Regions from separate parts of the Chryseobacterium sp. D764 genome, predicted to be linked through region 1. Evidence: riboswitches for the same ligand, from Rfam matches in the RefSeq annotation. Region 1 holds a riboswitch; each other region holds the start of a gene.
What was found. A riboswitch is a leader RNA that binds a small molecule or an ion and turns the genes downstream of it on or off. The one in region 1 is predicted to bind S-adenosylmethionine.

Region 1 (7,795 bases):
CCTGCAAGAGTTTTGTTGCTTTTGAATATTCTGAGGTAGTTCCTTCTACTGAATTTCCGCTCGCATCTGTAGAAACCGTTTTCCACAATGGCTTTCCATTGCTTGGATCTACCCCAACCCATTCCGGAATATAGAAATCATATACGGAACCTCCTACCGTTAATAGCTTGGTTTGTCCCACTACAAGTGGCCCTGAAGGTAACTTGGTAACTTTATTGTTTAAGGTGCTTAGGTTTACATCTACATTCCACTGGAAATTATCATTCTTAATTGGGGTTGTGAATAATGAAAATTCAAATCCTGTATTTTGGATAGTTCCAATATTGGCAGGATAATCACTAATTCCCAGAGATGGTGCCACTGGCATGTTAAATAGAAGATCCTGACTTTTTCTTTTGAAATATTCAATATTTCCTTTAATTCTGTTATTCAGAACAGCGAATTCTAATCCTACATTTAAATTAAGGTTGGTTTCCCATTTCACATTATTGGTAGCCGTTTTTTCAAGTGTTGTTCCCGGTTCTCCACCAAGACTGATAAATCTGTACAGCTCCTGATAAGCATAATAAAGCGGCTGTCCGTTTGGTCGAAGTAATTTATCATTTCCCTGACCTCCGTAACTGGCACGTAATGTCAACTGATTAAAGACATTCAGGCTTTTTACAAACTCTTCATTGGAAATTTTCCATGAACCTCCAACTGACCAGAATCTCCCCCATCTGTTATCCTTTTCAAATCTTGAAGAACTGTCTGCTCTTCCTGATGCAGACAGGAAATAAGTATTATTGTAGTCATACTCTACTTTTCCAAGGAAACTCAATAAGCTCAATTTATTACTGTTCCCACTGAAGCTTCCCAGTAAAGAAGCAGCATCCGGTTCATAATAATAAGGGAGAGAAAACTGGCTTCTTGTTCCGGAAATCGTCTGATAGTCATATTTATAGAATTCATGTCCTGCTAAAGCATTTACATGGTGTTTCCCAAATTTCCTATCGTATGTCAGAATATTACTGGTTGTATAAGAAAGTGTTCTGGTATTGGTTTTCGTTACTGAACCTCCAATCTCAGCGCCTTGTCCCAGCAATGGATTTGAATAATAATGTCCGTTATAATTCACCAAATCAACAGAAAAGCTTGTCTTGAATTTCAACTCCGGTAAGAAAGTGAATTCCATAAATCCTTTTCCTGAGAAGTTATCTTCTTTATTTTCGTTTTTGTCTAATGGCAGTGTTGCCGCGGCATTTTGATTCTGAAGCGCACTTGTTGGTCTGTATTTTCCGAAATCATAAATCGGGTTTCCATCTGCACCCAAAATATAGCTTCCATTTGCATTTCTTTCGTAATAAGGATAGAATGAAGGAATAAATCTTGCAGCATTGATGATATTACTTGAATTGGAATCTGAAGAAGTGGGCGCCTGCTGAATACTGTTTGTATAGCTTAAGTTTACCCCAACATTCAGCCATTTTTTTACTTCAGAATTGATCTTTAACCTGGTATTGTATCTTTTATATCCTGATTCAATAGCCATTCCCTTATCATCAAGATAGCCCAATGAAAAGAAATAATTGCTCTTCTCACTTCCTCCGCTGATATCAAGATCTACCTGATTTCTTGAAGCAACTCTCTGCAAAATATCCCTCCAGTCGTCATTCCAAAGTGGTGATGCTCCGGGTAATAATTTCCCATCGGTTCCCACCGGTTTTGGATATCCTGTTCCATATGGATTGATCCCAAGTGTAGAAACAAGATTATCTGTTGCCATCTGTGCAGCCTGTTGAGAAGACACTTTTCCGGACTGATATCCGTTTCTCAAGGCTTCCCAATATAATTGAAAGTATTGATCTGTATTTACCTGTTCGTAATCTTTTACGGCTCTTCCGGAGAATCCCTGGCTGATATTAAAATTAACTCTAGCTTCTCCTTTTTTACCTGATTTTGTGGTAATGATGATAATCCCGTTTGCTCCTCTTGATCCATACAACGCACTCGCAGTGGCATCTTTCAAAACACTGATAGATTCAATATCACTTGGACTGATAGAATTTAGGTTTCCATCAAAAGGGATTCCGTCTACTACGTATAAAGGATCACTGGAAGCACTTATAGAACCAATCCCTCTAATTCGGATAGTAGAAACCGCTCCTGGCTGTCCTGATGCACTCGTCGTTTGAATCCCGGCAACCTGCCCTTCCAATGCCTTGGTAATATTGGTTACAGGTCTGTTGTTGATCTTATCGCTGGAAATGGTAGCAACGGAACCGGTATAGCTGTTTCTTTTTGCTTTTCCATAGGCTACGACTACAACTTCGTCAATTTCTTTTTCATGAAGACTGTCCTTTTCCGGCTTAGAATTCTGTGCATGTACACTGGTTACTCCCAGAAAAAATGCAGCAACCGGAGGTATCCAAGTTTTAAAAGCGAATAAATTTTTGCTAATCATAATCAATTTCATTTATCATATATTAAAATTTTGCCCTTTGCAGAAAAATCAGCAAAGGGCATCGATAAATACGATAAACCAAATGCTTATTTTTCCTTAAAAGGCTGAACGTAACACCTTGCCCAATGGGTAGGTTGTCAAGATTTCACAGGGTCAGTTCCCTCCATCTTTCTTTATAAGCCGATCGAAATATGGTTGCAAAGCTAAAAACTTTTAGTCTACAAAACAAGTAGACTTATTATTTTTCATGATAAATTTTCAAAAATTAACATAAGATTTTAATAAAACCCATTACTGTAAGGAGTTGCAATCATTACCATTTTATCAAACATGATAAATATCATTATTAATAATACAATTGAACGAACGTTAATTTGTGCGGAAATTTTTGAGCATTTAATTAAAAAAAGTTTTTAATTTTATAGTATGAAAGTTTTGATTATAAACGGACCTAACCTCAACTTGTTAGGTACCAGAGAACCGGAAATCTATGGAAATATCTCTATGGAAAACTATTTGGAAATTTTAAAATCCGAGTTTCAATCTCATGAATTAAAATATTATCAGTCAAATATTGAAGGAGAGCTTATCAACAGGCTTCAGAAAGATGATTTTGATGCCGTAGTAATTAATCCGGGAGCTTTCACCCATTATTCCTATGCGATTGCTGATTGTCTAAAAAATATCAGAAAACCCAAAGTAGAAGTTCATATCAGCAACATCTATAAAAGAGAGGAATTCAGACAGAAGTCTGTGACAGCTGCTAATACGGATGCAGTTTTATCTGGCTTTGGAATGGATGGATATAGATTGGCTATATTAAGCTTAAAGTAATTTTCAAATAATATCTGCGAAAAATTAGAAATAAAAAAGCCTCATCGATGATGAGGCTTTTCTGTATGTTATAAATAACTATTAGATAGTTTGTTCTTGTAATTGAGGTCCTGAAGCAACTAATTTCTTACCTTCTTCAGTATCACAGTACTGCTCAAAGTTTTTGATATATCTTGAAGCAAGATCTTTTGCTTTTTCTTCCCAGTCTGAAGCGTTCTCATAAGTATCTCTAGGATCTAAAATACCTGTAGAAACGTTTGGTAATTCAGTAGGAATCTCAAGGTTCATGATTGGAACCTGAGTTTTAGGAGCATTATCAATAGAACCGTCAATGATTGCATCAATGATCGCTCTGGTATCTTTCAGAGAAATTCTCTTTCCGCTACCGTTCCATCCTGTGTTTACTAAATAAGCTTTAGCACCGTGCTCTTGCATTTTACCGATCAATGTTTTAGAATACATTGTTGGGTGCAATGTAAGGAATGCTTCACCAAATGCAGGTGAGAAAGATGGCTGAGGCTCTGTGATTCCTCTTTCTGTTCCGGCTAATTTAGATGTATAACCGCAAAGGAAGTGGTATTGAGCCTGATCTTCATTTAAGATGGAAACCGGAGGAAGTACCCCGAATGCATCTGCAGAAAGATAAACAATCTTCTTAGCATGACCTGCTTTAGAAGGCAATACAATTTTGTTGATATGGTAAATTGGATAAGAAACCCTAGTATTTTCTGTGATAGATCCGTCAGTATAATCTGCTATTCCATTGTTCACTACAACGTTTTCAAGAAGTGCATCTCTCTTGATTGCTCTGAAAATATCCGGTTCTTTTTCTTCTGATAAATCAATTACTTTCGCGTAGCATCCTCCCTCATAGTTGAATACTCCGTTGTTATCCCATCCGTGCTCATCGTCACCGATAAGGTATCTTTTAGGATCTGCCGATAAAGTAGTTTTACCTGTTCCTGAAAGACCAAAGAATAAAGCAACATCACCTTTTTCTCCTACGTTTGCAGAACAGTGCATTGAAGCCATACCTTTTAATGGAAGGTAATAGTTCATCATGGCAAACATTCCTTTCTTCATTTCACCTCCATACCATGTACCTCCGATGATCTGTAGTTTTTCTGTAAGGTTGAACATGATAAAGTTCTCAGAGTTTAATCCCTGAGCTTCCCAGTTCGGGTTTGTTGTTTTTGATCCGTTGATTACTGTGAAATCCGGCTCACCAAAGTTTTCCAGTTCGTAGTGAGAAGGACGAATAAACATGTTTGTCACGAAATGTGCCTGCCATGCTACTTCAACAATAAATCTTACTTTAAGTCTTGTATCTGCATTTGTTCCACAAAAAGCATCTACTACATAAATCTTCTTAGCTTCAGAAAGCTGGTTCATCACTAGTTCCTTACAAGAACCGAAAATTTCTGCTGATGTAGGTAAATTTACTTTACCATCCCAGAAAATTGTATCTCTTGTAACATCATCCTGAACAATATATCTGTCTTTAGGTGAACGACCTGTGAAAATCCCTGTTTTTACTGATACCGCGCCAGATTCTGTAAGTTCAGCTTTCTCAAATCCCTGATTTTCAGAAGAAACTTCAGCCTGATATAATTCTTCATAAGAAGGATTGTACACTACTTCATAGTTTCCTTTAATCCCTAATTTCTCTAAATCCTGGATGATTTTAGTGTTTTTCATTTTACTTATATTTTCTATTTCTTTATTGACTTCAACAAAAATAATATTAATTATTTGTTAAAGGTGGTTTAAATATACTGATATAAGTCAGAATGACAAATAAAAAAACAGGATCGTAATGGTTTGATTATAAATAAATTATATTTTCCCATTCAAAAATAGTTGTAAAACCTTTCTCCCAAAAATAGTTCTTGTAGTCCCCAAATTTGGCACTCATTACAAAATCTCCCCCCCATGCGCCTAAACTTTTGACAAAAGAAGGGCAATCTGAGAATATTTTTTCTTTAACTGTGGATATTTCAAGAAAATCAGCAATTTTACGCTCATGAATCATCATTAATTCGGAAAATTTTTCCAATTCACTGCATAACATTATTTTTTTTGTGATATTTGAAAATTCTTCAATCAATTCAGGAGACTTCTTTTTTGATTTATAAAAGTTGATCCCTTCTCTGCTATCCTGCTTCTGATTTAAATGAATAAAAATCAGTTCATTTTTAAATGAAGGATTGAAATTTACCTTCTCATATTTAATCTCAGGTTTGCTTTGGAATAGAACTGCAGATTTTTCTTTTGCCACTGCAATATCATATCCGCTTCCTCCTAAACTAATTGCATTAAGATGAAAAGGATCAATCTCAGCCCATTCTGCAAGATTGTTCATCAAAGTAGAACTGCTACCAAGACCATAGTCTGAAGGAAACTGAAGATTAGTTTTTAAGTGGTAAGTAAGATTGAATTTGAATTTAGTATTAGAAAGCTGCTGAACATTCTTTAATGTTTTGACAATAAATTCAGCGCTTGATGGAATATTGGTTTCTAAGACCTGCCAGTTTTTATAATCAATGACCGCCCTCAACCATAATTTGTTTTGATGATAAGCCTCCCAAAGAATAAGTGACCTCTCATCTTCTTTTTCTTCAAAGAAAAACTCTTGTCCCAGCTTGGTAGGTACCGCTAAGACAAGAGCTCCGTCGATTGCGAAATATTCTGAAGTAAGCATAAGCTTGCCCGGTGAAAATATCGCGTTCATATATTTTTAGTTAGATTGCAGAAGCAGCATCTACTGATCCGTCAATTTTCTTGATCAGTCCCTGAAGGGTTTTTCCTGGTCCTACTTCTACGAAGTTGGATGCCCCATCTTTAATCATATTCTGAACAGACTGCGTCCATTTTACAGGACCGGTAAGCTGGTCGATCAGGTTTTGTTTGATTTCGTCAGGATTCGTTACCGCTGTTGTAGTGATATTCTGATATACAGGAATAGTTGCTTTTCTGAATTTTGTTTTTTCGATAGCTGCTGCCAGTCTTTCTTGTGCAGGCTGCATCAATGGTGAATGGAAAGCTCCATTTACTGGTAGTAACAATGCTCTTTTAGCACCTGCTTCTTTCAGTTTTGCACAAGCTTCTTCTACTGCTGGTGTTTCTCCTGAGATCACCAATTGTCCCGGGCAGTTATAATTTGCAGGAACAACAATTCCACTGATTTGCGCACAGATTTCTTCAACCTTAGCATCATCTAATCCTAAAATAGCAGCCATAGAACTTGGATTGGCATCACAAGCAGCCTGCATAGCTTTTGCTCTTTCGGAAACTAATTTCAAACCGTCATCAAAGGATAGAACTCCGTTGGCAACCAATGCTGAAAACTCTCCTAAAGAGTGTCCTGCAACCATTTCAGCACCAAGACCGTTTACGGCTTTTAATGCTGCTACTGAATGTATAAATATTGAAGGCTGGGTAACCTCTGTTTTTTTTAGATCCGCGTCCGTTCCGTTAAACATAATGGAAAGAATGTCGAAACCTAAAATTTCATTGGCAGATTCCATCAGATCTTTAATATCTTTTCTAGAATCATACAATTCTTTTCCCATTCCTACGAACTGAGAACCCTGCCCTGGAAATACAAGTGCTTTCATGTATTAAATTAAATATTATGCAAATATAACTATAATGTTAACAATATTCTTTTAAAGAACAATAAATCATGTTAAGGTACCAGTCTGATTACTCTGTAACCCGTGTTTACATAAGCACCGTTAGCTTTAGATTTTACAAACTCAAATTTTGTAGCAAGCTGAGTCTGAACTTTATTCATCTGTTTAAAGATTTCACCTTTTTTATTCTCTCTGGTTAACATGTCATTGACAACATCAAAACCTACGATAGCATATTTTGGTGGAGTTTTACAGTATTTGCTTTTGTAAGCAGCCAGTATTTCTTTTTCAAAGGTACCGTCTGTATTGATCTTTCTATCCATCAGATAGACCAAACTAGCCTGGCTCAGCTCATCAACTTTTTTCTCAAAAGTTGGAGAATAGAACATACTGAACGCTTTCACGCCCTGTACTTCCTTAGAAATAGCAATAATTCTGTTGGCAAAAGCATCTCCTGCTGCATTATCATCATTAGCAAGAATAGCAATAACCGGTGCAGACTGACCTGTCATCATATTCTGATCAGGCTGAATATCCGCCGGAGAGTTGACAATAATGATATTAGGATTTTTCACAGCTTTTTCAAGCCCAGCTTTGATGTAATTGGCATTTTCTTTTTTGGCATCTGCCACTACATATATTTTCTGGTCAGAATAAATTCCTTTTACTTCTTCTACAATCTTATCAGCATACGTCTGATTGTTGGTTTCAACGATAATAAGATTATTATAGTTATATAATTCCGGAGTGTTGGCAAATGGTGCTACAATCGGGATTTTCTGATTTTTTGTAAAATCAAGAACATCAATTACATTAGATTTAAAGAAAGGTCCGATAATAAGATCTGTATTATCAGGGTTAATCTGTGTCAAAGAATTTTTGA
Region 2 (7,795 bases), 160 kb from region 1:
TCAGCAGAATTCAGTTTACTCCGGATCTTATGCCTTCCGATATCTTGGGGACATCCATATTCAATGTGAAAAATTCAGAATTTGAATTTAAAAAAGGACCTATCTTCTCCAACTTCATCCTGATTGATGAGATCAACAGATCGCCGGCAAAAACACAATCTGCATTATTTGAAGTAATGGAAGAAAGACAGATCACCATGGATGGTACCCGTTATATTTTGGAAGAACCTTTTCTTGTTATCGCTACACAAAACCCTATAGAACATGAGGGAACGTACAGACTTCCGGAAGCCCAGCTGGATCGTTTTTTATTCAAAATCAATGTAGGATATCCTAATCTTGAGCAGGAAATCGCGATCATTAAAAATCAGCACGAAAGTAAAAAAGAAGATAAAACAGAAGGCGTAAACCGCGTGATCACAGCTGTACAGCTGAAAAACTACCAGAATCTGGTAAAAGAAATCATTGTGGAAAGTCAGCTGATGGAATATATTGCTAAGATTATCATCAATACAAGAGAAAACCAATTCTTATATCTGGGAGCTTCACCGAGAGCTTCATTAGCACTTCTTACAGCATCAAAAGCATTTGCAGCGCTGAGAGGAAGAGATTTTGTGACTCCTGAAGATATCAAAGAAGCAAGCTATGCTGTTTTAAGACACAGAGTCATCGTATCTCCCGAAAGAGAAATGGAAGGTCTTACTGCAGATGAAATTATCCGCCAGATTTTAGAAGGAATAGAGATTCCGAGATAGGTTATTAGATAATAGGTGACAGGGCAATAATCCCTAATCCCTTTTTTCTAAATCCTAATCCCTATACCCTAACCAATGAAAAACTTATACATCAATACACGTTTCTTTTTTGCACTCATCGGAGTGGGGATTCTGTATGTTCTGGCATTTTTCTTTCCGGTGCTGATGTGGGCAGCCCATATCGTGCTTCTGATTTGTTTTCTGGCTGCAATGGTAGATTTCCTGTTGCTTTTTAACCAAAAGAATGCGCTGCAGGTTCAAAGAATTTTACCGGAAAAACTGTCTAACGGAGATGAGAATTTTGTAAAAATTGACATCAAAAATAATTATAGCTTTACCATATCCACTAAGATTATTGATGAAATTCCTTTTCAGTTTCAGAAAAGAGATTTTTTAATCGAAAAACAGATCGCTTCAGGAGCGAATACATTCTTTCAATATTCATTAGAACCTAAGGAAAGAGGAGAATATCATTTCGGAGGTTTGAATATTTACGCATCTTCACCATTAGGTTTAATTTCAAAAAGATTTATTTTTCAGAAGGATGCTATGCTGCCATCTTATCCATCCTTTATTCATCTCAGAAAATATGAGCTGATGGCCATTCAAAGTGAATTTCTATTAGGTGGAATCAAAAGAGTCAGAAAGCTGGGACACACGATGGAATTTGAGCAGATCAAAGAATATGTTCCCGGAGATGATATCAGAACGATCAACTGGAAAGCTACTTCCAAGACCAACCGTTTGATGGTAAACCAGTTTCAGGATGAAAAATCACAGCGTATTTTTATGCTGATTGATAAAGGAAGAACCATGAAAATGCCTTTCAATGGATTAAGCTTGCTGGATTATTCCATCAATGCAACAATGGCACTTTCTCATATTATTTTGAGAAAGGGAGACAGAGCCGGTATGATGACCTTTTCCAAGAAAGCTGAAAATAAAATTGCAGCCGATAATAAATCCGGGCAGCTGAAAAAAATCTCTGAAGCGCTTTATAATATTAAAACAGATTTCTTTGAAAGTGATTTCAACCGCCTGTATCAGGATGTAAAATATTCTATCAATCAAAGAAGCTTAATTCTGCTTTTTACCAACTTTGAAACATTGGACGGACTGAACCGACAGCTGAAATATCTACGTGGAATCGCAAAAAACCATTTGCTGGTAGTTGTATTCTTCAAAAATTCAGAATTGCAGACGCTGATCAACAAAAATCCTGAAAATATGCAGGAAATCTATGATGAGATCATTGCTGAGAAATTTGAGTTTGAAAAGAAACTGATCATCCAGGAACTTCGCAAATATGGAATCTATACCGTATATACACTTCCGGAAAATTTGAATATCGATGTTATCAATAAATATCTTGAGATAAAAGCGAGAGGAATTTTATAACTTTGCAAAAGCAATAAGCAATAAATAATGAAAATTACACTTAACAGAATAAACGACGATTTTTTATTTGAATGTACAAATGCACAAGGAAATTCTATTCTTCTGGATAATACTTCCCAGCCGGGAGCAAAAGGCGTTTCTCCAATGGAAAGTGTACTGATGGCAGTCGCGGGCTGCAGCGGAATTGATGTGGTTTCTATTTTAAAGAAGCAGCGTCAGGATATCAAAAGTTTTCAGGCAGAAGTAGAAGGAGAAAGAGTACAGGTAGATGAAGCAAAACCTTTTAAATCCATTAATGTTAAGTTCCTTTTAGAAGGAGAAATTGATCCTAAAAAAGCATTAAAGGCAGCAGAACTTTCTTTTGAAAAATACTGTTCCGTATCAAGAACGTTAGAACCGAATGTAGAAATCGGATATGAAGTCTATGTAAACGGAGAAAAAATTTAATCTCTTATTTAAAAATAGAAAAAGCCGGATGACTCATCCGGCTTTTTTATTATTTATTACTCATTGCTGATTAAAAGGTAAGTCTTGGTTTTATCAGTTTCGCCACAGTGGCAGTCCATCCTGTCTGGTGAGAAGCCCCTACACCACGGCCGTTATCACCATGAAAATATTCAAAGAAGGTGATATAATCTCTGAAATGCTCATCGTAATTGAATTTTGGATTGCCTCCGTTGAAAGCCCTTTGCCCATGTTCATCCTTTAAAAATATTGAACAGAGCCTTTTGCTGATATTCTGAGCGACTTCATCAAGATTTCTTTTATCGCCGCTTCCTGTTGGAAATTCTACCTTAAGACTGTTTCCATAATAATAATGAAAACGCTGCAGGCTTTCAACAATCAGGAAATTGATAGGAAACCAGATCGGCCCACGCCAGTTGCTGTTTCCACCAAACATTCGGCTGTCACTTTCTGCAGGAGTATAGTATACCATATTTTCGGCTCCATGCACAGAGAATACAAAAGGATTTTCTTCGTATACTTTAGACATAGCACGGATTCCGTAAGAGCTTAGAAATTCTTTTTCATCAAGCATTCTTGTAAGAACCTTTGTTAATCTGTTTTTACGTAAAATACTCATCAGATGTTTTCTGCCTTGTCCCTCCTCATCCCAATGAGAAACGAGCTTGGTGAGTTCCGGCTTATTTTTTAGGATCCATTCCATTCTGGTTTTGAAATTAGGCATCTTTTCCAACAGCCTGTGATCCACAATTTCTACTGCGAATAAAGGAATTAAGCCGACAATACTTCTTAATTTCAAAGAAACACTGTCTCCGTTTCCAAGCTGCAATACATCATAGAAGAATCCGTCTTCTTCATTCCACAAGCCTTTTGTTCCTTCACCCAGGTTTTCCATAGCTTCAGCGATATAAAGATAATGTTCAAAAAACTTGATCGCCATATCCTCATATACCTGATAATATTGGGCAAGTTCCATCGCAATACGCATCATATTCAATGCATACATCGCCATCCAGCTTGTTCCGTCTGCCTGCTCAAGATGCTGACCGTCCTTTAGTTCCATATTCCGGTCAAAAGCACCAATATTATCTAGACCAAGGAAGCCGCCTCCGAAAATATTTTTACCATTTTTATCCTTTCTGTTGACCCACCATGTAAAATTCAGCAACAACTTCTGAAAGACTTTTTCTAAAAATAATAAATCCGGCTTTCCATTGTTTTTTTCATCAATCTTAAAAACACGGAAGCAAGACCAGGCATGTACAGGCGGGTTTACATCGCTCATGTTCCATTCATAAGCAGGAAGCTGTCCGTTAGGATGCATGTACCATTCTTTGGTAAGTAATAAAAGCTGTCCTTTGGCGAATTCCGCATCTATAATGGAGAAAGGGACGCAGTGAAATGCCAGATCCCACGTAGCATACCATGGATACTCCCATTTATCAGGCATGGAAATGATATCCTTATTATGAAGATGATTCCATTCTGTATTTCTTACATATTCGTTGAAATTTCTTGGAGCCTCAAAATTGGGATCTCCTTTCAACCATTTTCCGATATTGTAATGATAGAACTGTTTATTCCAAAGAAGCCCTGCAAAAGCCTGTCGCTGAACATTTCTTTCATCTTCATTTACTGTATCATTCTGAATATCGTTATAAAACTCTTCAGCTTCAGCTTGACGGATATTGAAAATATGATCAAAACTGTCAAAAGGTTCATCCATTTCGTCAGGAGACAACCTGAACTCAAAAACTTTTGATTCCCCAGCATCAATAATTTCATCAATAAGAAAAGAAGCTTTTGTTCCTCTTTTTTCAGGATTTACAGTATCTCCCTGATGAATAATAAAATTATTGATTCCATCTTTGAAATAAGTATTCTCTGCTTTGGGAGCTCCGTAAAGTTTGGAAGTATTGGTTTCATTATCACAAAATACACTCTGTGCATTTGAGTTTCGGGAATATAGCTTTTTGATCGAAATACTGTCATGACCAATATTAATACTTCCGTCATGAGACGCATTAACCTCTCCTTTATAAGTATTGTATCCCCATTTCCAGTTGTTTCTGAACCAGATTGTGGGAGCTACCAGAATAGGAGCCTCATGCTGGCTTCGATTACAAACGGTGACTCTGGCTAAGATATCGTTGTGATCGGCTTTACAGTATTCAATGAAAATATCAAAATATTCATCGTTATCAAAAATTCCGGTATCAAAAATCTCATATTCCGGTTCTTTTTTGCTTCGTTTTCCGTTTTCTATAACAAGATCATCGTAAGGAAATTCATTAATCGGATATTTATACACCACCTTCATATAGCTGTGAGTAGGCGTATTGTCCAGATAATAAAAGATTTCTTTGATGTCTTCACCATGATTTCCCTGAGGGTTACTCAATCCGAAGAATCGTTCTTTTACCATTTTATCTTTCTTGTTCCAGAATGAAAAAGCAAAACAGAAAAGTTGCTTTACATCAGAAATTCCGGCGATGCCTTCTTCTCCCCAGCGGTAAGCATAGCTTTCAGCATTATTATGATTGGTAAAATCCCAGGCATTCCCGTTTGAGCTGTAATCTTCACGTACATTTCCCCACTGTCGGTTGCTTACATAAGGTCCCCAGTTTTTCCATTTAGTATCTTGTAATCTTTCTTTTTCGGCGGTCATATCTCATCATTTTTCCATACGAAGTTAGTTTTTTTGAAAAATAATTCCAATTTTTTTCATCTGAACAATTATTAATATAGTTTTGAAATACTTGTATTTAAGGGCTTTTTTAAATATTAAAATATTTTTTTTTTGAAATTAAAAGAAAAGAACTACCTTTGCACCATTCGTTCATTCAAATATTGAAAATGTTATCAAGAAAGGTTGAGGGATTAGACCCTATGAAACCTTAGCAACCCTTTGCGCAAGCAAAGAAGGTGCTACGTTCTACCAAAGTATTTTGGACAGATAACTTACTGAAGTTCTTTTCAGCCATTTCCTGTGGCATTTTCAATTGTATTTGTATTAAAATATAATAGAATTGAAAACAGAACTAAACTATATAAATCTTTCGTATCAAACCAATTCCCAAAAGGAATACCATATCCCGTTAAGCTATCAGCTTTTTGGGAAAGATCTGTTTACAGCACCCATTGTTTTAATCAATCATGCACTTACCGGAAACTCAGATGTATCCGGAGAAAAAGGTTGGTGGAAACAATTGGTAGGAGAAAATCAGATTGTTGATACCAATCAATATACGGTTCTGTGTTTCAATATACCCGGAAACGGTTATGACAATTTTTTAATTGAAGATTATGAAGATTTCACGCCTTCAGATATCGCCGCGATATTTCTAAAAGGGCTTGAAGCTTTACATATCAAAAATCTATACGCCATTATTGGGGGCTCTCTGGGAGGAGGAATTGCCTGGGAAATGCTTGCCAAGCAGCCGGATCTTGCAGAAGTATTTATTCCTATTGCCTGTGATTACAGAACACACGACTGGCTTCATGCACAATGTCTGGTTCAGAAATTTTTATTGAATGATAAAGAAGAACCATTACAGAAAGCAAGAATTCATGCCATGCTGTGTTATAGAACACCACAGTCGCTCAATGACAGATTTCAAAACCAATATAACCAGGACAAACAATGTCTGGAATCAGAAGACTGGTTGGTTTATCATGGTAATGCACTAAACGAAAGATTTAGTTTAAAAGCGTACAAACTGATGAATCATCTCTTGATGAATATTAATGCTGATGAACCATCACTGGATAAAATACAGGCACGAATGCACATGATCTCCGTAGATACAGACTTATTCTTTCCTGCTTCTGAAATCCGAATGTGTTTTGAAAACTTAAAAGAGAAAAATAAGAATGTTTCTTACCACGAGATCCAATCTATACACGGGCATGATGCCTTCTTAATGGAATATCAACAATTAAATAATATCATTAAAAACATTTTACAGAAGTAATGAAAAATGCTAACGAAATAAAATTTTTGAAGAACAGATCAATCATCAAATTTGAAGGAGAAGATTTCCTGGGAGAAATCGGGATTGACGGACGAATTTTTAAAGCGCTTACCTTAGCGCGTATCAGTGTAGGAGTAATTTCCCAGCAGGCCATAGAAAACGGAATTTCTATCTTGGTTCAGGAAATTGATGCAGAAAAAGCAGTTGCTTGTCTTATTGATGAGTTTGAAGCAGAAAGAAAATCTGGAAAAGTTTCTCAGATCTATAGTATCAATAATGTTTCTGTGATCGGTTTTGTAGCAGAAGATTTCAATAAAGTCTTTGCTGAGCTGGCAAGAAACAATGTTTTCCCATTACTTTTGAATCAGGTTGCGGGAGAAAACAGAGTCAACATCGTAGTAACTTCTTCACAGGATGAAAAAACCAGAAATATCATCGAGTCTGAAATTTTCAAAAAGCCAAAGACAGTTCATTTAGCAATTATAGGTCACGGAAATGTAGGAAAAACTCTGATACAACAGGTATTGGAATCTTCAGAAGAAATAAAAAGACGTAAAAAAATAGATCTTAAAGTTGTTGCAGTAGCCAATTCAAAGAAAATAGCTTTCAACAAAAAAGGATTTGATGCGAATTGGAGCGATGAGGTTTTGACTGCAGAACATCCTTCGAGTGTTCAGGAGCTGATTAATTTCTCCAACGAAAACCAGCTGGAGAACCTTATCGTTGTTGATAACACGGCAAGTAAGGATTTTGTGAAAAACTATCATGCTCTGGCAGAAAACGGATTTGATCTGGTTTCTTCAAACAAGATTTTTAATACCCTTCCGATTGAAGAATACAGAAAACTAAGATATACGTTGAATAAAAACAACAGACGTTATCTGTATGAAACCAATGTGGGGGCAGGTTTACCATTAATTGATACGATTAAATTATTACACCTTTCAGGAGAAAATATCACCAGAATCAAAGGAGTATTCTCCGGAACATTAAGCTATGTTTTCAACAATTTTTCTTTAAGAGACGATAAATTTTCAACCATTATCAATGAAGCTTTGGAAAAAGGATACACAGAACCGGATCCAAGAGAAGACCTATCGGGAAATGACGTAGCAAGAAAATTATTGATTCTGGCGAGAGAATTAGACTTAATTAATGAATTCGGAGATATCAATATTCAAAATCTGGTTCCGGAAAGTCTGC
Region 3 (7,795 bases), 700 kb from region 1:
ATTACACAGATACGTTTTTCAAAATCTGGGAAAGTAATATCTCAACTTCGTTCAGTTACAATGAGACCCAGATTACAAGATTCAATCTGATTCCTAAAAACGGACAGTCATTTTATTATTCCCTCAACAATACTTTTCAGCTGAATAAGGCGAAAACATTCATGCTGTTTGTCAACTACTGGCAGAATCTGCCTTCACGTGACGGATATATTGCAGCAAAAAACAGAGCAAGCATTGATGCAGGAGTAAAGATGAGTTTTGCGGAAAAGGCTCTTCAGGTCAACCTTTCGGTGAGTGATATTTTCAGGCAGTCTGGTTTTAAGGCAGATATGTATTTCACAGATAATACACAGTCATTCAACAACTATTGGGATGCCAGAAGACTGGCACTCAGCATCACTTACAATTTTGGAAATCAGAAAGTAAAATCTAATAAAAGAGTGGTGGATTTTGAAGAGAAAAACCGTGCTCAATAATTTAATAACAAAAAAAATAAACCTATGAAAACCTTCATTTATATTCTTCTACTATGCATTCCCACATTCTTTTTTGCTCAAAAGAAGCCTTCGGACTATTTCAAAAATCCAAAAACCAAAGTCCTTGTTGTAGGGTCTTTCCACTTTGACTATCCTAATCTTGATGCTCATACAACCAATAAGGAAGATCAGATAGATGTTCTTTCACCTAAAACTGCAAAGGAAGTTGCTGAACTTGTAGAATATATCAAGAAATTTAAACCTACTAAGATTGCTATTGAAGCCTGGCCAAACTGGAATGCAAACCAAAAACTGAAGGAGTATGGTGAGGGAAAACACAGAGAAGAAAGAGACGAACGCTATCAGCTTGCTATGCGCATCGCCAATGAACTTAAAGTCAACGAACTGTTCAGTATAGATGCAGAATCTATCTGGAATGATCTCCAGACAAAATTTGGGAAAACAGATTCTACATTTTTTAATAACCTCAGCAAAGATTATGATTTTAAAAGTGATGGTGCAATTTCCCAACAGTTTATCAGCTTCTTCAAGAGTTCTGAACCTAAAAATTTCAAATCACTTTTAGACACATTTACCTACATGAATTCTAAAGAAAGTCATCAGTATGGATATGGAGCTTACCTGAGTGGAGATTTTACACTTAGAGAATTTGATGGAGCAGATATGCTTGCCTTGTATTGGTACAGCAGAAACCTGAGAATGTTCCGCAATATTCAGAAGATTCCTCACAACAGTGAAGACAGAATTCTTGTGATAGCCGGAAATGGCCATGCAGCAGTACTAAGACAGCTTTTCTCTTCTTCCGCCGAATATGATTTTATTGAATTTTCTTCACTGAAATAAATAAAATTAGAATAATCACCCTAATAGATAATTCATTCTTTATGGTGTAATAGAATATAAAAAAACAGAGATATCTTCTCTGTTTTTTTATTAAATTTTCTAAGCTTTATTTATTAGAATCTGAATTCAATTCTTGCAAATAAGAACCTTCCACCAATACCATACTGAGAAACCTGTCTTGAATATACAAACTGGTTATCAGCTGTTAATGAATTTATATTCAGGCTTTTAGAAGGCAGTATATTCAATATATTATTGCTCCCGATAGTTGCTGAAATATTTTTATTAAAATCATATCCTACAGATAAATCAGTTATCAAACGATTATTAAGAATGAAGTGCTCTGTACTTCCTGTTACTCCGTCAAAATTAGCATCTAAAACATCGGCATCTGTCACTTTACCGAAGAAAGAATTACGCAGTAGGAAAGTAAATCCGGAAACTCTTAACGTATTGGATAAGGTAGCTTTTACGCGTGGTACAGCTTCTTCAAAATATACTCTGTTCGGTTCTGAGAAATAATTATCAATCTGGCTTACTAATTTAGGTGACGCATGGATATCTCCGATTCTTTTGGTCTGATTAAGATTAAGGCCGAAGTTATTCTCCAAAGAAATCCCTGATGAGATTTTTGAATTCTGAGAAATGGTAATATCCAGCCCTTTCGTCTGAGAGTCCACCGCATTGGCAAAAAAATTGGCAGCACTTGCCCTTGCAAGATCAAAAGCGTCCTGAAGAACTGCCTGATCCGAACCTGGGGTAAAATTACCATTAGGGCGGAAAAAAAGATCTGTCAATACTACTCTGTCCTTAATCTTTATTAAATAAGCATCTGCTGTGAAAGTCAGGCTTAATGACGGAATCTTCCATGTAATTCCTGTGCTGTAGGATTGTGAGGTTTCCTGTTTCAATTTTGGAATACCCAATGCCTGTGCTGCTTCAGAATTGTTTCTGAAAGTACCTACCTGTGTAGTTTTTCCCTGTTGAATCAGTGTAGAAGTAGAACTATAATAGATTTGTGCTAAAGATGGTGCTCTAAACCCCGTAGAAACAGCACCTCTCCAGTTTAGATTGGGAGCCAGCTTTACATTGGTTGCCAGCTTATAATTGAATGTAGATCCGAAGTCTGAATAATTCTCATATCGTAAAGCTCCTTCCAGCAGCCATCCGTCAGTAACCTCCAGCTCTGCATCTGCATAAGCCGCAATACTGTTTCTGTTTCCGGAGACTGCATTTTCCGGACTAAACCCTGGGAAAACCTGAGCTCCGGCCGGTCTTATATTTCCAAAGAAATCGGTTACTTTTTCATTTTCAGGGGTTTTAGCGGTTACCACACGTCCATAAATATCATAAGAAGCATAAGAATTTTCCTTTCCAACATTTACTTTATAGTTTTCGTGTCTGTATTCACCTCCAAATGCAATGTTCAATCCTTTCAGGACATCATATTTTTTGGAAAAGTCAAGGTTGATGGTATTTTGTGAAAACTCAGAGCCTCCGGCATCAAAAGTTCTTGGAGAACTGTCTGTAAGTGATGCATTAAAGGTATTTACCACCCCAAAACTGAAGACGTTTTTCCCGAATGTATTACTGAAGTCCACATTCCAGCCATTCCATTTCCCTTTGATTCCTGCAGCGAGAGAATAATCATTTACGGTTGCTTCAATCTGAGGAAGATATCCGTTGGGAGTCACTGCATTGATGTTTCTTTCAGTATTAGGAAGTCTGTAAAATCCTCCGGCATTTCCAAGGCGGTAGCTGTAACCTCCAAATGAGTAAACCTTCCATTCCTCATTAACAGGAATTTCAGAATTAAAGAAGAGCTGTCCGGATTGCAGCTTAGACTGTCCTGCTCTCAGACTGAAATCTTTTCTCTCTAATCCTCTGTAATTAAGTTCCTGGGAGGTAAAATCTTTACCTAATAATTTTTGAAGGTCCGAAATACTATTTGCTCCCGAAATCTGAGACTGAAAATCCGGTGCAAAATATCCAACCTTACCTGCATATTGTTTAATTGTATTGATAATCTGCTGAGTATTGGAAGTATTGGTAATATTTTTATACAACCCATCAATATTCACTCCATCCTGTAATGCTCTGTAATTAATGGCATTATAGGCATTGAAGATATCTCCTTCTCTTACTCCGGCTCTGGAATAAGGGTCTCGGTATTGGGCAGAACCTGTAACGTTAAAAAATCCGGTCTGTCCAATTTTAGCTCCATAATTAAGGTCTACAGAAATGGTCTGTCCATCCACTCCTCCGGAGAAATTATTGGCAACAGGTGAAGCATATCCACCTAAAAACACCTGTCCGGAAAGCCCCAATCTTTTTTTCAATCCAAGGTTAACGACTCCAGCAATGGCATCAGAACCATATTGGGCAGAAGCTCCATCTCTTAAAACCTCAATTTTTTCTAAAGCAAAAGCTGGAATAGCATTAAGATCGGTTCCCACAGATCCTCTTCCCGGTGTGAGGGTAACATTAATCAATGAAGACTGGTATCTTCTTTTTCCATTGAGTAAAACTAAAACCTGATCCGGACCTAAACCTCTTAAAAGAGCAGGATCTACAAAGTCAGTTCCATCGTTAACCGTGTGAGAAGTGGATGAAAATGAGGGTACAATATAATTTAAGGCCTGGCTGATACTATTAGTCGGGCTCTGTTTTAAAACTTTTGATATATTAATGATGTCTACCGGAACAGGTGTATCTGTCAATGATCTTCCGGAACCTCTTGATCCAAGGATGACTACATCTTCTATTTTCTTAGATTGTAACGTGTCCGTCTGTGCGTAATAAAATGTAGAAATAAGCGCAATAGAAGGAACAAATATTTTTTTCTTGAAATTATACATGTTATTTGTTGTTTACTTTTTGTTGTTAAAAATTGTTTTTTGAGCAATACAAATCCCGTATCCCTAAATTTTAAGGTTACATAAATGTTCGAAATGTTTGTATTATTTTTTAGAAATAGAAAAGGCTAGAAGCAACAACACATGCGCATATAGAAATGGCATGAAAACATATGGGAATAATGAAGATTCACTTCATGATCCGAAGAATAAAAGATAACTGATGTAAGGAGATTTCCCTTGTCTTTAAACATTTGAATTTAACTTTAAAACAAAAATTCAAGATGGGATAATAATAGAATGATAAACATTTTTTCCGGAAGATCCGGCTTATCGATTGCAGCACCTTGCTTGTTTTTGCAGGTTGCTATCCCATCTAGAGATTCTTGATAATTACCCGGCAAAGATATAATTATTTCGTAAATAAAAAAATATTTAACCTAAAATTCGATTTTCAACATTTTAGCGTAACAAATTATCTTTTTCAGCGTCTAACCGGATATCAGTAAAAACATTATGAAAAAAACGATTTTCGCGTTATCCTTATTAAGCTCTGTTTTTGTCTTTTCACAGGAAAAAAACAACAAACCTCAGGAAAAGCAGATTGAAGGTGTAGTCATCACCAAAACTAAAAAAGCAGTTGAACAAAAGGCAGACCGTACTATTTTTGACTTTTCCGAGCAACCTCAGCTGAACAACGGAAACGTATTGGAAGGAATAAAAAAGCTTCCTGGACTGGTATCTACCGACATCGCAGGAATGATGTACCAGGGAAAAATGCTGGAAGTATATCTTAACGGAAGACCTCTGAACATCACATCCAATGAATTGAACTCCTTTCTTGAAGGAATGCCTGCCAATTCTGTAGAAAGAATTGAGGTAATCACTCAACCCGGCGCTGAATTTCCGGCTACATCCGGAGGTGCAATCATGAATATCATCACGAACAAAAATGCCAATAAATATTTAACTGCTACGTATTCCGGAAATTATTCTTTCACAAATTATGACAAGTATAGAAGCAGAACGACCAACTCCGTTAATTTAAATGCCAGAAATAAATATTTCGGATGGCAGCTGAATGTTGGTCAAAACTACCGTGAAAGTATGCTGAACGGCCAACAGGATGAGCTTTTAACAAGTCATACCGACAGATACGGACGTGGGTATTTTGCAAAATCAGGATTGACTTTTGATTTAGGACAGGACAGATTATTATTAAACTACGATATTTACCACAATAATAATGACAATTATACTTTAAGTAACGGTCATGGAGATTTACCTTTTCAGAACAATCCAAAGGATTTAAGAGAAGCTTTTTATACATCTTCTGATGTGGCCCATACCAATAGCTTGAGACAGGAAGCTGTTGTAACGTATCAGAAACGTTTTGCTGACAAATCTCAAAAACTGGACTTTCAGTTTGGCTACACAAGATCAGACAGTAAATTCTCTCAGGACAATTATTTTCAGGATGGTATATTTGCTGCAGCTCCCAATCCACCAATTAACAGTGCAATGAGTGGCTTAAAAGATATTCTGAACAATGAATCTGTAATGAATATTGCCAACTTTAAAGTAGATTATGCCCAGCCTATCAAGCTTCTTGATGGTGGAAAGGTAAGCTTTGGAGGATTGTATGAAAAACAGGATTATGATACGGAAAGTTTTGGCTTGACGAATCTTGAATATCAAAGACAAACTGCTTCTACCTATTTGGAGTTTCAGGCTAAACTGAAAAAGTTTGACTTCACATTGGGTTCCCGTGCGGAAAACTATGACATTTCGGGGGTAACAAGATATTTCGATAAAGATGCAAAACTGGTGGAAGCGAATTTGATTCCTTTCAATAAATTTAAATTTTTCCCGAACGCGAGTGTACAGTATAACATGATGAATCAGGTTTATATTGCTGCGAATTACAACAGAAAAATCAGCTTACCAAGTATTTCTGCCCTGAACCCGAATAACGTAACGTTCTCCGGACCAAGTACGGAAGTTAATGGTAACCCGAATCTACAACCTACTATTTTTGATAATTATGAATTGAAAATTTCAGCTTTTGATTATGCATTTATCGGGTATAGCGTAAGTTCAGCAAACAATCAGGTGGCACAGATCATCCGAAAAGACGGAAGAAAACTCTACAACGAGCAGGTGAATATTTCAAATATGAAAATTCATAACTTCAACGTGGGATTACCGGTTCCTTTTATGATTTTCAGCAAGCCTTTGAGCGAAATCATGAAGTTTGATTTTAATCCTGATAAAATTAACTTCATGTACTTATATGCTGGTTACCAGAAACATGAAATCGACAATCTGAATAATAAAGGATTTTGGATTTTCAATATTATGACTCAGATTCTTCTGCCTAAAGACATCAAAATGACAGCCAATTACAGCTATCTGACTCCAAAGGCAGGATATTTCTATTTCACGGCAGAGAAACCATTCAACAACTCTCTTGATATTACGCTGACGAAGAAGTTTATGAACAACCGTCTGACGCTTTCAGTTTTTGCGAATGATATTTTCAACGGACAGATGATGCAGGTACGTTCTAATCCGCCATCAGGAACTCCGGTCATGATCAGCAGCAAGTATGACACAAGGAATTTCGGATTTTCTATCAATTATAAAATTCCGACAAGAAATAAACTGGCGAAAGAGGATCCCAATATCCTGAACCAGACTAAAAAAGAAGATAACGGAGGCGTAATGCAGCAGGCACAATAATTCTTAAGATAAATAAAAGAGGCAGTAATAATTTTTACTGCCTCTTTCTATTGATATTGAATTAGTGTTATTGGTGAAAATATTAGCGATATTAGTGTTTATATTTACATCAGAAATCTATCGTCTGAAATCTCCAGTTCAGCGTGTCTACCAATGTCAACTGATTGACAATTATTGGAAGATCAGTGATGATTTTTAAGGTCTGAAGAGCCATCATACTTCCTATTATTCCGGGAAGAGCTCCCAATACACCAAGACTGTCACAATCCGGCATATCTTCATCAGAAGGAGGTTCCGGAAATAGATCTCTCAGATTTTTACTTCCATTATGATTGAACACGGCAACCTGTCCTGAGAATCCCAGAATACTTCCATAGACCAAAGTTTTTTTCAATTTTATACAGGTATCATTCACCAGATATCTTGTGGAAAAATTGTCTGACCCGTCTACAATTACATCGTACTGAGAAAGGATGTCTTCAGCGTTATTTTTATTTATTTTCTCTTCAATTCCTGTAAATGTAACCTGATGATTAAGCTTTTCTACAAATGTTTCGGCGCTCTTCACTTTGGATACGCCTACGCTGTTTTCAGTATAAATGATCTGTCTGTTCAGATTATGAATTTCAACCTCATCAAAATCTGCAACACCTAAAGTTCCCACTCCTGCAGCGGCCAGATATTGAATAATGGGACTTCCCAAACCTCCCGCTCCTATGACAAGGACTTTTGAAGCCATGAGTTTCTTTTGTCCTTTCAGTCCTATCTCTTCTATAAATATCTGCCGGCTGTATCGCGAAAAATGATCTTCTTTTTTCATACTTTATGATAATTGAACCATTAAGATTCTTTAAGTTT
Region 4 (7,795 bases), 630 kb from region 1:
GAAATTTAACGGGAGTTCATGGTCATATTTAGGAGGAAGTGCGGGAGTTACAGCAGGAACGGCAACTTACAGTTCACTGTCTATAAGTCCTAACGGAAACAGTCTTTATTATACCAATCAGCTTGGCTATCCGGATTCTGGAATGGAAGTACGTTTGTTTACGGGGTCTTTATGGTCTCAACTTCCGAATGCTACAGACAGTCCTGTAAATTATCAGGCTTCTGCAGTTTCTTCTGATAATATTATATTCACTTATGGATCTTATGGTTCAGGAACGGTAAAAAGATATTTTGGAGGAACCTGGGAGCAGGTAGGAAATGCCGGCTTTTCAGGAGGTGCTGAATTTGCTGAAATGGTTATCGGAACCAATAATATGGTGTATACGTGTAATGTTTCCGGAGGTTTAAAAGTGTATCAAAACAGCACTGGTGCAGATTCTTCACAAAACTGGAGTCTGGTAGGAGGTGCTGCTGCAGATGCTTCTTCTTCAGGAGAACAGTACAACGCCGATATTGCTTTGGATGGATCTAATACGATCTATGTAGCCTATGTTTCAAACTCAGGAGGAGGAAAAAAAGTGAATGTTAAAAAATTTGACGGTAACTCTTGGATTCAGGTTGGAAATGCTAATTTTTCAGAAGGAAAAGTTCAGCATGTTGCCTTAGCTGTGACGGAATCCGGGAAACCGTATGTCGTTGCCAGCCGTTTTGAAAATGACAATTTCCTTAGAAATACGGTTTATAAATTAGATGATTCTCAAAACTGGGTTGCTTTTGGAGGTGATTTTGTTTCAGATGGTGAGGCAAAATACAATGATCTTGCTATAGATAAAGCGCATAACTATCTTGTTCTTGCTTATTCTGACAATACCACAAAAGTGAAAAGAATTTCTCTGACACTGAATCCTCAGACATGCAGCAATACGGACCCGGGAACCAATGTGGGTGATGTAGGCTGTGTAAGTTTTATGTATCGTGGTCAGCAGGTTGCTTATACTACCGTAAGAGGAGCAGACGGAAAAATATGGCTTCAGCAGAATCTGGGAAGTACACAGGTTGCTTCATCAGTAGCCGATGCGAACGCATATGGAGACCTTTTCCAATGGGGAAGATGGGATGACGGCCACCAGCTTAGAAATTCACAGACAGCGCAAGCACCTTCATCCAATACTCCCGAAGGAATTGCAGCGGCTGGAGGAGTGTATATTGCAGGATCTCCGGCATGGTGGGCGGGTTTTGCAAGTTCAGATACATGGGCTGGTACATCAGTGGCAGACGTTAATGCATCCGCTGGGGTAGATCCTTGTAAAGCGATCGGAACAGACTGGAAAATGCCTTCTCAGGCAGATTGGACTGCTTTGGTAGGGGCTGAAGGTATTGGGAATCCGGCAACTGCTTACAGCAGCAATCTTAAATTACCGGCAGGAGGAAACAGAAGTTCCAGTAATGGCGACTTTAGTTTTGTAGGACAAAGAGGGTATTTTTGGAGTTCAGATACATCAAGTTTAGGAGCGAAATATTTATATATCGGATCCACTATTGCCAACCCATCAGCCGGAGGAATGAGAGGTCAGGGGTCTTCAGTAAGATGTATTAAACCGACATCTTCTTTAGGTACTTCAGACATTAAGCTGAATAATGTAGTAATAGGAATGTATCCCAACCCGACAAAAGGAATTCTTACTGTTAAATCAGACTCCGCGATTGACAAAGTGAACGTTATCAATGCGGTAGGGCAAAGAATGAATGTGCAGTTCTCAGATAATCAAATCAATATGACTGAACTTTCTTCAGGGTTATATATCGTAGAATTAAAATTAAAGAATGGACAATCCGTTTCTAAAAAGATTATAAAAGACTAACTGAATTTCTATAACAAAGATTTTCGTCCAAAAAATAGTTCATTACAATTACTTTTATTGGGAGGCTCATGAAAATTTCATGAGTCTTTTTTTATTTTATTTTTTCCCGGAAAATTGAAATATTTGATGAAGACTGGACAAGAATAGTCACTATGAAGAAAAATTTATACTATATTCGATAAAAAATAAGAAATGAAAAAACTTTATTCCGTTGTTTTTCTGTTGATTGCAATGGCAGTTTTTGGGCAGATCAATTACTCCATCAGCCCGAATCCATTCAATGAAACCGATGCCGTAACCCTTACTGTTCCCGGAGATCAGATTGATGAGTCGGCATGGGGCGTGTCTAATAATGCCATTTATATCTGGACATGGTCTTTTGATACTAATTATCAGAACAGTCAGGACTGTCCTACCAATGGCAGCTGGAACAACTCCAATGACCTGAATAAACTAAATTATAATGCTGCTACAGACAGCTATTCACTTACTTTTACCCCGACTTCTTTTTTCGGAAGAACAGGAATCGGGAGGTTCGGGTTTTTATTAAAAGATAAAACAGGATCTCATCAGAGCTCACCGGACATTTTTGTAAATGTGGGCACTTTAAGCTTAAATCTTACCAATCCTCTGGCTAATAGCCTGACTTCTGTTCCGGCAGGAAACTCTATTAATATTACGGCTACCACAAATAACAATGCAACATTTCAGTTAAAAGCAAACGGAACTGTTGTCAACTCTACAACAACTCCTTCACAATCCTATTCTTACAGTTATACGGTTACTCAGGATGCCAGCATGGAACTTGTTGCCACAGAGGGAGTTAATTCTAAAACTGCGACATTCATTTTACAGGTTCCGAGAAATGTAGTTGCTGAAGCCATTCCAAACTGGATTAAACAGGGGATTAATTATCATCCGACAGATCAGACCAAAGTAGGACTTGCGTTATATGCGCCTGGCAAAAGCTTTGTACATGTCATTGGAAGTTTTAATAACTGGGCGGTGAATGATACTTATTTAATGAAAAAAGATACCACAAACCCTGATCTTTATTGGATTGAGCTCAATGGGATTACGCCTCAGCAGCTCTATACTTTTCAGTACAGAACGAATGATCTGAGAAAAGTGGCAGACCCTTATTCACCCCAGATCTTATCTTCTTATGATGATCCGTGGATCTCAGCTTCTACCTATCCGAATTTACCTGCATTTCCTGCCGGACAAGGTTTTGAAGTTTCAACATTTAAAACGGGGCAGACAGCCTATAACTGGCAGACAACCAGTTTTCAGAGACCCGCGAAAGAAGATCTGGTGGTCTACGAATTATTATTGAGAGATTTTACACAGGAAAAGAACTGGCAGTCTCTGATCAATAAAATTTCTTATTTAAAAAATCTAAAGATCAATGCAATAGAATTACTTCCCATCATGGAATTTGACGGAAACCTTTCCTGGGGATACAATACTTCTTTCCATTATGCATTGGACAAAGCTTATGGAACCCCCGAAAAATTCAAAGAATTTGTAGATATCTGCCACCAGAACGGAATTGCAGTTATTCTGGACGTCGCATTTAACCATGCAACAGGACGTTCTTCTCTGGTAAGGCTTTGGAATGTAGATCCTGATGGAGACGGTTACGGGGATGTTGCTCCAAACAATCCTTATTTCAATCAGGTCCCGAAACATTCATACAATGTATTTAACGATTTTAATCATACAAGCCTTTCAACTCAATATTACGTTGAAAGATGTCTTCAACAATGGCTGACAGAATATCACATTGACGGATTCCGCTGGGATTTAACAAAAGGATTTACCCAAAGCTGCTCCGAAAATGATGAAGCATGCACCAACGCTTATCAGCAGGACAGAGTGGATATCATGAAACATTATGCAGACAGACAGTGGGCAATCGATCCCAATTCTTACATGATTTTTGAGCATCTGGGAACGGATGCAGAAGAACAGCAATGGGCAAACTACAGGGTAGCAGAGGGAAAAGGAGTGATGCTTTGGAATAAACAAACGGAGCCTTATAACCAGAATACCATGGGATATAAAGACAACAGTAATTATGACAGAATGAACCATAGTCTTCATGGGTTTACCAATATGCGTGCTGTAGGGTACGGAGAAAGTCATGATGAAGAAAGATTGATGTTTAAAAATCTTGCATATGGTGCTGCGAACGGTAGCTATGACGTTAAAAACCTTAATACAGCTCTTGAAAGAATGAAAACTTTCGGTGCGACATTCTTTACTATTCCAGGTCCGAAAATGATCTGGCAGTTTGGGGAATTAGGATATGAATTCAGTATCAACAGATGTGCTGACGGTACTATCAATAACGGGTGCAGAACGGATGAAAAGCCTGTTGCATTTACTTTAAACTATGATACCAACGTAAACAGAAAAGCTGTATATGATATATGGGCTAAAATAATCACGATCAGAAATACCCATCAGGTTTTTAAAACTAAAACGTACAGTATAGAATCCAATAATCTGGCTAATGATCCGGACGGATTGATCACAAGAATTTATCTCTATGATTCGGCTATTACAACCGGGATAAAAAATGTTGTCGTACTGGCCAATTATGATATATCTGCAAAAAATGTTGTTCCTTTCTTTCCTTACACAGGGCAATGGCAGAATCTCATGGATGACAGTATTTCGAATATCGCCTCTACCACGGCTCCGATAACTTTACAGCCAGGAGAATTCAGGATTTTCGGGAATTATGGAGGTGCACTGTCAACAACAGATCCAAATACTGTAAATAAATTATCACTTCAGATCGCTGATAATCCAATACAAAACGGAGTGGCGAAATTAATTTTTAATAAAGCAAAAAACGGAGAAATTTTGATTTTTGATATGACGGGTAAAAAACTGGATTCATTCAAACTGAATAAAGAAAACGGAACTTATGAAATGAAAGTCAGTTATCCTGCAGGAACTTATCTGGTGCAGTTGAAATCGGAAACCGGAATTGCCATTCAAAAGATGATAATCAGATAAAAACAAATTATGAAGTTGTTTAGACTTAAAAATGTAGGATATATTGAAACCATTAAGAAGGATTTAAGAAATAAAGTGTAGTTAAGATGAATCATTCTGATTTTTAAGCTTAAGGCGAAGCTTATCTTAATACTCTTATCGCCTTACTATAATCTTAATGTTTCAAAAATAAAACTTTAAACAAGTTCTATAAAATAATAAAAGGCAAATTTGCAGTGTAGCAGATTTGCCTTTTTTGTCTATTTAAAAAAATAGTCTACTTTTGCAGTAGATTTATCAAGAAAGGTGGAGGGATTTGGCCCAAAGAAACCTTAGCAACCTGCACGATTCGAGAAGTGTAAAGGTGCTAATTCCAACCCTGAGGGGGAGATAAGCGAAGTCAATATTCTTATATGAATTCCATTTCTTGAAGTCTTGTATATCTGCGGAAAAATCCGTCAGACTGTAATTATTAATTGGCAAGAACAAAAATGAAAAAATTAAGTACAGCTGTATTATTGCTTGGGGCAATTTTGGTTGCTGCTCAGGAGAATGAGGAGAAAGGAAAACAAATAGAAGATATTGTTATCGTTGGAAACCGTAATGTAAAAAGAACAAAACTGGAAACACCGGTTCCTGTAGATGTTATCAATATTGACAAAATTCAAAGGAGTTCTCCGCAAATGACTGCTCAGGATCTTCTGAATTATGTTATCCCATCGTTTAATTCCGTAAGACAGTCTGCTTCTGATGGTACGGAACATATTGATCCTTTAACCTTAAGAGGAATGGGCCCTGATCAGGTTCTCGTATTGCTGAACGGGAAAAGAAGACACACCACTTCTTTAGTCAATTATCAGAATACCGTGGGGAATGGCTCTGTAGGAACAGATCTGAGTACAATTCCTGTTATTGCTATTGATAGAATAGAAGTGTTAAGGGACGGAGCTGCAGCACAATACGGTTCTGATGCCATTGCAGGAGTGATCAATATTATTCTTAAAAAAAATACGGGAGCCTCAGCAAGTCTTACGTATGGATTGACCGGGAGAAATGATGGAGATACCTATCAGGCAGGAGCCAATTATGGTACTTCATTAGGAAAAAAAGAGGGTTATATCAACCTTTCTCTACAATTAAGCCACAGAGGAAAAACCACAAGAACTCAAAATCACGATCTAGATATTTTCGGAGATAATTTCGCTTACGCCTTTGCAAATGATCCTGAAGCGGCAAGAGCTGCAGATGATGCGAAGATTAAGGAGCGGGGATTGTCACGTGATGATTTCAATTTCCAGATTGGAGATGCGCAGATCAGGCAGGGACAGTTGTTTTTCAATGCAGAATATCCTTTTAACGATCAATTTAAAATCTATTCTTTCGGAGGTTTTAGTATCAAAGAAGGAAAAGGCTTTGGTTTCAGAAGACTGCCGAGCGAAACATCCAATGTGGTTTCATCCATTTATCCGAACGGCTTTCAGGCAACTCTTGGATCTCAGGTATATGATATTTCCTATGCTGTAGGAGCAAAATATAATGTCAATGATTGGGTATTAGATCTAAGCAACACATTCGGAAGTAATACCTTCAATTATAATGTAAGCAATACCAATAATGCTTCTCTCGGGGTAAAATCGCCAACCCGGTTTTATGCAGGAGCCCATAGTTTTCTTCAGAATACCGTGAATCTTGATGTTTCCAAAAGTATAAACCGTTTCAATATCGCATTTGGGGGAGAATTCAGGTTTGAACAATACCAGATCAAACCAGGGGATGAAGCTTCTTATACCCAATATGATATCAATGGAAATGTAGCTACAGAAGGGTCAACAGTATTGGGTGCGGGTGGATCTCAATCTTTTATCGGGTTTTCTCCAAACAATACCTTGAAAAAAGACAGACACTCAACTGCTGTGTATGCGGATGTTTCCTATGATTTAGATAAAAAATTAAATATTGACGCCGCTGCCAGATTTGAAAATTATTCAGATTTCGGAAATACGTTGAATGGAAAGCTTGCCGTTCGATATGAGTTCGTAAAAAATTATGCAATAAGAGCTGCCGTTGGAACAGGATTCAGGGCACCTTCCCTTCAGCAGCAGTATTTCAATAATTCATATGCGGATATTTCTACTTCAGGCTCAAAGATTGTTACCAAAGGAATATTCAGTAACGATAGCGAAGCCGCCAGAATTCTGGGATTTGATAAACTCAAACAGGAAACTTCTGTCAACGCGAGTGCGGGATTTACCCTGAAACCTTTACACAATTTAACGGTCGCTATAGATGGATACTGGATTAAAGTGAAAGACAGAATTGTGATTACCAGTAATATAACAGACCCAAGACTAGACCAGTTTAAGGTGGAAAGCGGAAGGTTCTTCGCCAATGCCATTGATACAGAAACGAAAGGAGTAGATGTAGTGGTTTCTTATGACTGGATTCTTGGTAACGGAAAATTAAATATGAATCTTGCCGGAAATTATACAGAAACTAAAATTACAGACTTTCATTTTCCGGAAAACTTAGGAACTCCTCAAAATCAGTTTTTTGGTCCGGATCAGATCAATATCATTGAAACACTGTCTCCAAAAACAAAAGCTTCATTTGGATTAAATTATGGAATCGGGAAGTTCAATTTTCTCGTGAGAAATACCTATTTTGGTAAAGTAATAAGAGATGGTTATCCATTTGGAGGCGTTCAGGAATTCTCCCCAAAAGTAGTTACGGACATCAGTATTGGATATGATATCACAAAAAGTATCAACTTTACAGTAGGGGCCAACAATGTATTTGATGTTTTTCCGGATCGCCAGATTTATGAAAATTCATACTATGGAGTATTCAAATATGCGCCAGTTCAGATGGGAACACTGGGGAATTATTTCTTCGGAAGGCTTAATTTTAATTTTTAATCATTAAATG

Region 2: another riboswitch for S-adenosylmethionine. It lies ahead of KYG33_RS17370 (alpha/beta fold hydrolase); the one in region 1 lies ahead of KYG33_RS16590 (SusC/RagA family TonB-linked outer membrane protein).
Region 3: another riboswitch for S-adenosylmethionine. It lies ahead of KYG33_RS13350 (TonB-dependent receptor plug domain-containing protein); the one in region 1 lies ahead of KYG33_RS16590 (SusC/RagA family TonB-linked outer membrane protein).
Region 4: another riboswitch for S-adenosylmethionine. It lies ahead of KYG33_RS13690 (TonB-dependent receptor plug domain-containing protein); the one in region 1 lies ahead of KYG33_RS16590 (SusC/RagA family TonB-linked outer membrane protein).

The regions. Positions count from the first base shown of each region.
Region 1 is NZ_CP079219.1:3,650,847-3,658,641, reverse strand. Features, by position in the region: gene KYG33_RS16590 (SusC/RagA family TonB-linked outer membrane protein) at 1-2,443, opposite strand, end outside; SAM riboswitch class I at 2,527-2,625, opposite strand; gene KYG33_RS16585 (type II 3-dehydroquinate dehydratase) at 2,870-3,277, shown strand; gene pckA (phosphoenolpyruvate carboxykinase (ATP)) at 3,359-4,975, opposite strand; gene KYG33_RS16575 (GYDIA family GHMP kinase) at 5,103-6,008, opposite strand; gene fabD (ACP S-malonyltransferase) at 6,019-6,894, opposite strand; gene KYG33_RS16565 (LysM peptidoglycan-binding domain-containing protein) at 6,966-7,795, opposite strand, start outside.
Region 2 is NZ_CP079219.1:3,811,539-3,819,333, forward strand. Features, by position in the region: gene KYG33_RS17350 (AAA family ATPase) at 1-755, shown strand, start outside; gene KYG33_RS17355 (DUF58 domain-containing protein) at 831-2,153, shown strand; gene KYG33_RS17360 (OsmC family protein) at 2,181-2,600, shown strand; gene KYG33_RS17365 (MGH1-like glycoside hydrolase domain-containing protein) at 2,671-5,286, opposite strand; SAM riboswitch class I at 5,475-5,581, shown strand; gene KYG33_RS17370 (alpha/beta fold hydrolase) at 5,648-6,592, shown strand; gene KYG33_RS17375 (ACT domain-containing protein) at 6,592-7,795, shown strand, end outside.
Region 3 is NZ_CP079219.1:2,948,561-2,956,355, forward strand. Features, by position in the region: gene KYG33_RS13340 (outer membrane beta-barrel family protein) at 1-476, shown strand, start outside; gene KYG33_RS13345 (DUF5694 domain-containing protein) at 501-1,340, shown strand; gene KYG33_RS13350 (TonB-dependent receptor plug domain-containing protein) at 1,454-4,198, opposite strand; SAM-I-IV-variant riboswitch at 4,496-4,593, opposite strand; gene KYG33_RS13355 (outer membrane beta-barrel family protein) at 4,712-6,937, shown strand; gene KYG33_RS13360 (HesA/MoeB/ThiF family protein) at 7,047-7,757, opposite strand.
Region 4 is NZ_CP079219.1:3,025,320-3,033,114, reverse strand. Features, by position in the region: gene KYG33_RS13700 (T9SS type A sorting domain-containing protein) at 1-1,861, shown strand, start outside; gene KYG33_RS13695 (alpha-amylase family glycosyl hydrolase) at 2,054-4,891, shown strand; SAM riboswitch class I at 5,162-5,267, shown strand; gene KYG33_RS13690 (TonB-dependent receptor plug domain-containing protein) at 5,362-7,785, shown strand; gene KYG33_RS13685 (APC family permease) at 7,793-7,795, shown strand, end outside.